4 regions of the Kocuria sp. GQ42 genome follow, and region 3 is predicted to be linked to each of the others. Evidence: riboswitches for the same ligand, from Rfam matches in the RefSeq annotation. Region 3 holds a riboswitch; each other region holds the start of a gene.
The links. Region 3 has a riboswitch for S-adenosylmethionine ahead of AC6CH6_RS15370 (cobalamin-independent methionine synthase II family protein). Riboswitches for the same ligand answer to the same signal wherever they lie in the genome.
Positions count from the first base shown of each region.

Region 1 (2,190 bases), on a different contig from region 3:
ATCAGCGGGTCGTCGCGGAAGGGCAGGCCGAGCCCGGTGTTGAAGGTCCGGCGGCGTCCGGCGATGGTCTCCACCGCGTCCCTCCGGGCCGCCCGGGCGATGCCGGCCAGGACGGCCAGCAGCACGAGCTGGAAGAAGGCGGCCTCGTGGACGGCCTCCGCGCTGCCGGCGGTGCGGTCCAGCACGGCGTCGTCCGGGACGCTCACCCGGTCGAAGACCGCGGTGCCGGTGCCGGTGAGCTTCTGCCCGAAGCCGTCCCAGTCGTCCTCGAGCGTCACGCCCTCGGCGTCCGTGGCGACGACGGCGAAGCGGCGCCCGTCGCGGCCGTCCAGGGCGGCCGAGACACGGGTGTAGTCGCAGAAGACGGAACCGGTGGCGTAGAACTTCCGGCCGGTGAGCTCCCAACCCTCGGCGGTCCGGCTCAGCACGGTGTTCAGGGTGCCGAGCGCGTTGCCGCCCTTCTCCGTGGAGGCGTTGCCGACGGTGGCTCCGGCCAGCACCCGCGGGTACCAGACCTTCTGGAGCTCCCGGGGCAGGAAGCGCAGGGACTCCACGAAGCCGTGGTGGGAGCGGTAGAGGTGGGCGATGTTGGAGTCGGCCTCGGCCAGGTCGACCAGCAGCCGGGTGAAGACCTCGAGGCTGACCCCGGGGCCGCCGTGGGCCGCCGGGACGCGCAGGGCGCCGAACCCGGCCCGGTCCAGCCGGCCGACCTCCGCGTAGGGCAGCGAGCGCCGGAGGTCCCGGTCCAGGGCGCCGGCGGCGATCTCCGCGAACAGCGGCCGGAAGTGCTCCCGCAGCCCGGCGTAGTCCCCGGGCAGGCCGGCGGCGAGGTCGGTGCCGGCGCGGGGATGGGCGGTGGTCTCCTCGACCGTGCTCGGGGTCATGCGGTGGTCCTCTCGGTCGCACCGAGGATTGCCGGTCGGCCGGTCGCGCCGGGGGCGGGTCCGGTGGCGGCAGCGCAGGAGGCTGACGTCACGGACCGACTGCAGATCCGGGATCTCCATCGGTTCTGGCATGAGCACCCTGACCCCGGAGGAGGGCGGGTTGCTGCGGCGTCGTCGAGCCAGATCTCTCGGCCGCTCTGAATGGTGACGTCTGACATGGCACCAGACCACCGAGGTCCGGTGCCACCGGATGACGTCCGGACGTCATCGGAGGTCACGACGACGTCACAGACCGTCACCTCGGCCCGCCTGGTGTACAGGCCCGGCGCGGCACGCCCGCCACCCCGGACAGGAAAGAACAGGGCGGGGTCGCCGATCGGCTCAGTACACCGGCTGGTCCGGGTCCACCTGCGCCACCCAGGCGAGCACCCCGCCCTCCAGGTGGCGGACCCGCTCCTCCCGCCCGGCGTAGAAGGACCGCAGCGCGGCGAGCGCGGTCGCGGAGCGGGCGCCGGCCTTGCAGTGCAGCACGAGGTCCGCGCCGCGGGCTTCCGGGGGCAGGGCGTCCGCTCCGCGGTCCAGGATCTTCTGCAGCGGGACGGGCACGGCGCCGTCGATGGCCACGAGCTCCCGCTCCCAGTCCTCGCGCACGTCCACCAGGGCGAAGGACGCCTCCCCGCGCTCCCGGCGCTCGAGCAGCCGGGCCAGCTCGGCCGCCCCGACGGTCTCGGAGGGGTCCGCGCCGGGCAGCGCGCAGACCGCGGCGGGCTGGGCCACCGCGGTGACCGGGGCGGCGTCGGGGTCCGGGGTGAGACGCATCTCGCGCCAGGTCATCGCGAGCGCGTCGTGCAGCAGCACCCGCCCGAGCAGGGGCTCCCCGGTGCCGGTGACGAGCTTGACGGCCTCGGTGACCATGACCGCGCCGACGGTGGCGGGGAGCATGCCGAAGACCCCGCCTTCGGCGCAGCTGGGCACCTCGCCGTCCGGCGGGGCCTCGGGGTAGAGGTCCCGGTAGGTGGGCCCGTGCCCGGCCCAGAAGACGCTGACCTGCCCCTCGAAGCGCAGGATGGAGCCCCACACGCAGGGTGTGCCGGTCAGGGCTGCGGCGTCGCTGACCACGTAGCGGGTCGCGAAGTTGTCGGCGCCGTCCAGGACCAGGTCGTACCGGCCGATGATGTCCACGGCGTTGTCCGCGTCCAGCCGGACGGGGTGGGTGCGGACCTCCACCAGCGGGTTGAGCGCGGTGACGGCCTCGGCGGCGGAGACGGCCTTGGGGCGGCCGACGTCGGCGGTCGTGTGCACCACC
Region 1 is NZ_JCAXEN010000006.1:16,782-18,971, reverse strand. It holds gene AC6CH6_RS12785 (acyl-CoA dehydrogenase family protein) at 1-884, opposite strand, end outside; SAM riboswitch class I at 998-1,092, opposite strand; gene moeB (molybdopterin-synthase adenylyltransferase MoeB) at 1,266-2,190, opposite strand, start outside.
Region 1: linked by a shared signal. The riboswitch ahead of AC6CH6_RS12785 (acyl-CoA dehydrogenase family protein) and the one ahead of AC6CH6_RS15370 (cobalamin-independent methionine synthase II family protein) in region 3 are both predicted to bind S-adenosylmethionine.

Region 2 (2,190 bases), on a different contig from region 3:
GGCCCTGGCGGACCAGCGCGGAGTTCTGGTCGTTGACCCGCCGCCCGATCACCAGCTTCTCGTAGGCGCCCAGCAGGACGTCCGGGGCCGGCAGCGGGTACTCGTGGCCGGGGCCGGTGCCCTGCTCCTCGGGGGCGAGCAGCCGCCCGCTGGGGTCGACCATGCGGATCTCGCCGCGGGCCGGGAGCATGTACTGCTCCGGCGTGATGCCGAAGCTCTGGGAGGCCCGGAGGATCGGGTCCTCGGGGGTCTCGACGGTCTGGCTCATGGTGTCCCCTCGGTCGGTCCCCGGTGCGGCCGCGGTCCGGGGAGGGCAGGAAGGTGGTGCGGCTCTGTCTCCCCAGTATGGGAACCGGGCATGGTTCGTATCCACAGAGCGGGGAAAATGCAGAAGTCTGAGACAGACAGTGCACCGCACGTGGACGAAATGTTCTAGTGTGGCGTGGAGCACACGCATTCGTCCGACACGTTCCGGGCGCCGCGCCCGACCCGCCCCGAAGGAGCCCGCCGTGCCCTCGACCCCCGTGCCGCTGGACGAGACCGACCGGAAGATCCTCGCGGAGCTGTCCCGGGACGCGAGGCAGTCCGTGACGGCGATCGCCGCGGCCGTGCACGTCTCCCGCGCCCACGCCTACGCCCGGATCAACCGGCTCCGGGACGAGGGGGTGATCCTGCGCTTCAGCACCGTGATCGACCCGGTCCGGGCGGGCCTGCAGGCCTCCGCGTACGTGACGCTCAAGCTCCAGCAGAACACCTGGCGGGAGCTGTGCGCCCAGCTCCAGGCGATCCCCGCCGTGCACCACATCGCCCTGGTGGGCGGGAACTTCGACGTCATGCTCCTCGTGCGGGCCGTGGACACCGTGCACCTGCGGCAGGTGATCTTCGAGCACGTCCAGCAGCTGCCCGGCGTGGTGGACACCCAGACGTTCCTGATCTTCGAGGACATCGACACCCGGGCCTGACGCGAGGGCCCGCGCCGGGCCCGGCGCGCACGGCCGGCGTCACGAACCGTCACGGTCGTCATCTTCCGACGCGGAGGGACACCCACTACCTCTGCGCATAGTGTTGTTCCAGCTTCACGAGACGTGACCGCCAAGCTCCGACTTGGTCACGCACCAACCCCATGCTCATTGGGTGGTTCGGATGAGGAAGCGGCCTGCATCTTCCGCGGCGTGCCCACCGGGCCCGCGCGGATGACCGGTGCGGGTAAGAGCAAGGCACAGGAGCAGCGCCATGTCCATCCCCGTGACCGACCACGACCTCGCGACCCGGCAGATCCACGCCGGCACCCACGACCAGGTCACCCAGCGCACCCTAACGGTGCCGATCTACCAGACCGCGGCCTTCGAGTTCCCGGACTACGAGGCGGCCCGGCAGATGTTCGCCCAGACCCGGGCGGGCTTCACCTACACGCGCACCGGCAACCCCACGGTGGCCGTGCTCGAGCAGCGGATCAGCGACCTCGAGGGCGGCGCGGGCGCCGTGGCGACCGGCTCGGGCCAGTCCGCCGTGGCCGTGGCGCTGCTGGCCCTGCTCGGCCAGGGCGCCGGGAAGCACCTCGTGGCCTCCGAGAAGCTCTACGGGGGCACGGTGGACCTGCTCACCGACTCCTTCGCGGACTACGGCATCGAGGTCTCCTTCGTGGACCCCACCGCCCCGGGGGCGTGGGCCGCGGCCGTGCGCCCCGACACCCGCGCGTTCCTGCTCGAGTCCATCGGCAACCCGCTGGCCACCCTCCCGGACCTGCCCGGGATCGCCGACGTCGCCCGGGCCGCCGGGGTGCCCGTCGTCGTCGACAACACCCTCGCGTCCCCGGCCCTGTACCGGCCGCTGGAGAAGGGCGCGGACATCGTGGTGCACTCGGCCACCAAGTTCCTGGGCGGGCACGGCAACGCGCTCGCCGGGGCGGTCGTGGACGGCGGGACCTTCGACTGGTCCGCGCGGCCGGACAAGTGGCCGCAGTTCACCCAGGCCCGCGCCCGCTGGGGCGGGCTCAGCCTCGTCGACAAGTGCGCCGCCGCCAGCCCCTACCTGCACCTGGTCCGGGCGAAGTACGTGCACGACCTCGGCACCACGCTCTCCCCGTTCAACGCCAGCCAGATCCTGCAGGGCACCGAGACCCTCGACCTGCGCGTGGCCCGCCACACGGCCTCGGCGCTGGCGGTGGCCGAGTTCCTGGCCGGGCACCCC
Region 2 is NZ_JCAXEN010000008.1:219,443-221,632, forward strand. It holds gene AC6CH6_RS16415 (thiamine pyrophosphate-dependent enzyme) at 1-268, opposite strand, end outside; gene AC6CH6_RS16420 (Lrp/AsnC family transcriptional regulator) at 510-962, shown strand; SAM riboswitch class IV at 1,075-1,196, shown strand; gene AC6CH6_RS16425 (O-acetylhomoserine aminocarboxypropyltransferase/cysteine synthase family protein) at 1,234-2,190, shown strand, end outside.
Region 2: linked by a shared signal. The riboswitch ahead of AC6CH6_RS16425 (O-acetylhomoserine aminocarboxypropyltransferase/cysteine synthase family protein) and the one ahead of AC6CH6_RS15370 (cobalamin-independent methionine synthase II family protein) in region 3 are both predicted to bind S-adenosylmethionine.

Region 3 (2,190 bases):
GTTGGCCTCGAGCAGCCGCGCGGTGCGCGGCAGGGAGCCCACGTGGGTGGTCTGCACGTGGTCGGTGTTCTGCATGGTCATGCGTGTCCTCCTGAGGATCTGCGGGAAGGTCGGGGGCCGGTCAGGACCAGAGCCGGCGGGAGGCGAGCTCGGCCCCGCGGGCGAGGGCCTCGAGCTTCGCCGCGGCGATCTGCGGGTGGATCCGCCCGCCCAGGCCGCAGTCGGTCGAGGCGGTGACGTTCTCGCGGCCCACCTGGCGGGCGAAGCGCTCGATCCGGTCGGCCACCAGCTCCGGGTGCTCCACCACGTTCGTGGCGTGGGAGACGATCCCCGGGATGATGACCTTGCCCTCGGGCAGCTCGTGGTCCTGCCAGACCTTCCACTCGTGCTCGTGCCGGGCGTTGGCGGCCTCGAAGCTGTAGCCGCCGGCCCTGATGGAGAGCATGAGCTCCACCAGGTGCTCGAACCCGAGGTCCGTGGTGTGCGGGCCGTGCCAGGAGCCCCAGCACAGGTGGAAGCGGACCTGCTCCTCCGGGATGCCCTCGAGGGCGTAGTTGAGGGCCTCGACCCGCTTGCGGGTGAACGCGAGGTAGTCCTCCACGCCGGGCTCGGGGTTGACCTGGTCCCAGTTCTCCGCGATGGAGGGGTCGTCGATCTGCACGATCAGCCCGGCGTCGGTGATCGCCCGGTACTCCTCGCGCATCACCTCGGCGCAGGCGGTCAGCACCTCGTCCTCGTCCGCGTAGTGGGTGTTCTCCAGCCGGGCGCACGAGCCCGGGGACAGCGCGGCGAGGTAGCCCTCGCTCGCGCCCGTGGCCTGCAGCCCGGCCTTGAGGTTGCGGATGTCCGCCTCCAGCGCCGCGTGGCCCGTGTACTCCAGCTTCCCGGTGATCCTGGGGAACGGCGCCTGCTTGCCCGTGGTGATGCCCGAGGCGGGGTCCGTGTACGCCTCGTGGAACAGCCGGCGGTCCCGGCGGTCCCCGAAGCTCGTCAGGACCACCCTGCCCGGCGAGGAGCGCTGCGGCTCCTGCTCCCACAGGTCCACGTCGCCGGGGGTCAGGCCCGAGATCCGGGCGAAGATGTAGTGCCACCACGCGCCGTAGTCGACCTCCGCGGCCATGACGTGGCCGTACTCGCCGTCGTTGACCACGTCGATCCCGAGCTCGGCCTGCCGGCGGACCACGTCGACCACCGAGTCCTGCAGGAGCCGGTCGTACTCCGCCCCCGGGACGGCGCCCTTCGCCCGGTTGGCCTCGAGCAGTGCCGGGGTGCGCGGGAGGGATCCGGCGTGGGTCGTGCGGATGCGGTCGGCGCTTCGCAGCATGGGTCGTGCGTCCTTTCCATCGGTCCTGGCGGTAGCACCGGAGGCGGGACGGGGATGCCGTCGCCCGGGTTGCTGCGGCGTCGTCGAGCCAGATCTCTCGGCCGCTCTGGATGGTGACCCTGTCATCCAAGCGCACCCGTGCGCGCTGCGCCATTCGGCGCCCGGATGACGGACATGACGCCGTGTGACGCGACCCGGCGCGCACTCCCGGGAGGAGCTGTCCTTCGCGAACATGGCCTGGATCACATACCGTGGCGGTGATCCGTGCCCCCTCACCCCGCGGGCACGACGGACCAGAGGAAGGACCCCCATGTCCCAGACGCCCCAGCAGCAGGACCTCGAGGGCCGCACGGCGCTCGTCACCGGTGGCGCGAGCGGCATCGGCCTGGCCGCCGCGCGGGCCCTCGCCGGCTCCGGCGCGCACGTGGTCGTGGCCGACGTCGACGAGGCCGGGGCGCAGTGCGTCGCGGACGAACTCGGCGGCCGCGCGTGGGCCGTCGACCTGCTCGACACCGCGGCGCTCGCCGAGCTGAGCCTCGAGGTCGACGTGCTGGTCAACAACGCCGGCATCCAGAAGGTCGCCCCCCTCCAGGAGTTCGACCCCGCGGACTTCCACCGGATCCTGGTGCTGATGCTGGAGTCCCCGTTCCTGCTGGTGCGCGCCGCGCTGCCGCACATGTACGAGCGGGGCTGGGGGCGCGTCATCAACGTCTCCTCCGTGCACGGGCTGCGGGCGTCCCCCTACAAGAGCGCCTACGTCTCGGCGAAGCACGGCCTGGAGGGGCTGTCCAAGACCGTCGCGGTGGAGGGCGCGGCGCACGGGGTGACGAGCAACTGCATCAACCCCGGCTACGTGCGCACCCCGC
Region 3 is NZ_JCAXEN010000007.1:262,841-265,030, reverse strand. It holds gene AC6CH6_RS15375 (cobalamin-independent methionine synthase II family protein) at 1-81, opposite strand, end outside; gene AC6CH6_RS15370 (cobalamin-independent methionine synthase II family protein) at 122-1,324, opposite strand; SAM riboswitch class I at 1,338-1,441, opposite strand; gene AC6CH6_RS15365 (3-hydroxybutyrate dehydrogenase) at 1,635-2,190, shown strand, end outside.

Region 4 (2,190 bases), on a different contig from region 3:
CAGGGCGTCCACGAAGGCGGCCCCGGCCTCCCGGCCGCCGTCGAGGACGAAGCCCAGGATCGACCCGGCGCCCCGGGGCGCGTACTTCTGCGCCCGCTCGTGCCACGGGGAGGACTCCAGCCCGGCCCAGGACACCGAGCGCACGTCCTCGCGGGCCTCGAGCCAGCGGGCCACCGTCCCGGCGTTGGCCACGTGCCGCTCCATCCGCAGGGACAGCGTCTCGATGCCCTGCTCGATGAGGAACGCGTTGAACGGGGAGATCGCCGAGCCGAGGTCGCGCAGCAGCTGCACCCTGGCCTTGAGGATGTAGGACAGGTTGACGCCGAAGGGCCCCTCGGCGCCCAGGGCCTCGGCGTAGACGAGACCGCCGTAGGACTCGTCCGGCTGGTTGAAGCCGGGGAAGCGATCCGGGTAGCGGCCGTAGTCGAAGGCCCCGGAGTCCACGATCACGCCGCCGATGGCGGTGCCGTGCCCGCCGAGGAACTTGGTGGCCGAGTGCACCACGACGTCCGCGCCCCAGCGCAGGGGCTGGATGAGGTAGGGGGTCGCCACGGTGTTGTCCACGATGAGCGGGACCTCGTGGTCGTGGGCGATCCCGGAGACCGTCTCGATGTCGAGGACGTCGTTGCGCGGGTTCGGGATCGTCTCGGCGAAGAAGGCCTTCGTGTTCGGCCGGACCGCCCGCCGCCACGCCTCGGGATCGTCGGGGTCGGAGACGAAGGTGGTCTCGATGCCGAGCTTGGGCAGCGTGAACTTGAAGAGGTTGTAGGTCCCGCCGTACAGGCTGGGGCTGGCCACGAGGTGGTCGCCCGCGCCGGCGACGTTGAGCACGGCGAACGTCGTCGCCGACTGCCCCGCGCTGAGCATGAGGGCACCCACGCCGCCCTCCAGGGCGGCGATCCGGTTCTCCACGACCTCCGTGGTCGGGTTGCCGATCCGCGTGTAGATCGGGCCGAGCTCGGCGAGCGCGAAGCGGTCGGCGGCGGCCTGGGCGTCGGGGAAGACGAAGGACGTGGTCTGGTGGATCGGCAGGGCGCGGGAGCCGGTGACCGGGTCGGGGCTCTGCCCCGCGTGGATCTGCCGGGTCTCGAAGGCCCAGCCCCCGGGGTTCTCGGGGGTGGGGCGCTCGGCCGCGGCCACGTCGGTGCGGGCGGCGGAGGCGTCGGTGCTGGAGGCGGGGAGATCGGACATGCCGTGGGACTCCTTGTGGATCTCAGGGGTCCCGTCCCGGCCGAGGCGGTGCGGCCGGGAACGGCCGGGCGCCGGGGACCCGCGCTTGCTCGCTCGCCGGTCGCGAGGAGCCTGGTCTTCACCCAGGGCACCCCACCGCGGTGGAGGGTTGCCGGCCAGCTAGCTGGGGCTTGGACGCTGGCGCTCATGACCTGGACAGCATTCTCCGGATCAGGGCCGCGCGGCGTCAAGCCGGGGCCGGGCGTGACGCTCCGGCAGGGGTGTCGCCCGCACGGTGCCCGGCGCGTCGCGGACCGATTTGGAGACGAAACTCACAGGGTGCCACGATGTGCCCATGAGAGTCGACCACGTGTCCTACGCCTGCCGCCCGGAGGGCCTGGAGGCCACCACCGAGCGCATCGCCGACCAGCTCGGGATCGAACCGGTCAAGGGCGGGGTGCACCCCCGCTTCGGCACCCGCAACATGATCCTGCCGCTCACGAACCACCAGTACGTGGAGGTCGTCGAGGTCCTCCAGCACCCGGCGGCGGAGAAGGCGCCCTTCGGGCAGGCCGTGCGCGCGCGGTCCGCCGCCGGCGGCGGCTGGCTGGGCTGGGTCGTGGAGGTCGAGGACCTCGCCCCCTTCGAGCAGCGCCTGGGGCGCCGCTCCGTGCCCGGCCACCGGGTGTTCCCGGACGGCCGGTGCCTGGAGTGGCACCAGATCGGTGTCAAGGGCCTGATCGCCGATCCGCAGCTGCCGTTCATGATCCACTTCGACTCCGCCCCGGAGATGCACCCGTCCCAGGCGCGGATCACGGACGTCGGGCTCGCGGGGATGGCCATCGCCGGAGCCCCGGAGCGGGTCACCGAGTGGCTGGGCGCCCCCGTCGAGACCGCGCTCGAGGACCTCGAGGTCGACTGGCGCTATCCGGACGGCACCCCCGGGGTGCTCTCCGTCACGTTCAGCACCCCGGACGGCGCCGTCACCATCTGAGCCCGGGCACCGTGGGGCGGGGCTCA
Region 4 is NZ_JCAXEN010000002.1:414,379-416,568, reverse strand. It holds gene AC6CH6_RS07340 (bifunctional o-acetylhomoserine/o-acetylserine sulfhydrylase) at 1-1,191, opposite strand, end outside; SAM riboswitch class IV at 1,268-1,383, opposite strand; gene AC6CH6_RS07335 (VOC family protein) at 1,526-2,164, shown strand; gene AC6CH6_RS07330 (CPBP family intramembrane glutamic endopeptidase) at 2,188-2,190, opposite strand, start outside.
Region 4: linked by a shared signal. The riboswitch ahead of AC6CH6_RS07340 (bifunctional o-acetylhomoserine/o-acetylserine sulfhydrylase) and the one ahead of AC6CH6_RS15370 (cobalamin-independent methionine synthase II family protein) in region 3 are both predicted to bind S-adenosylmethionine.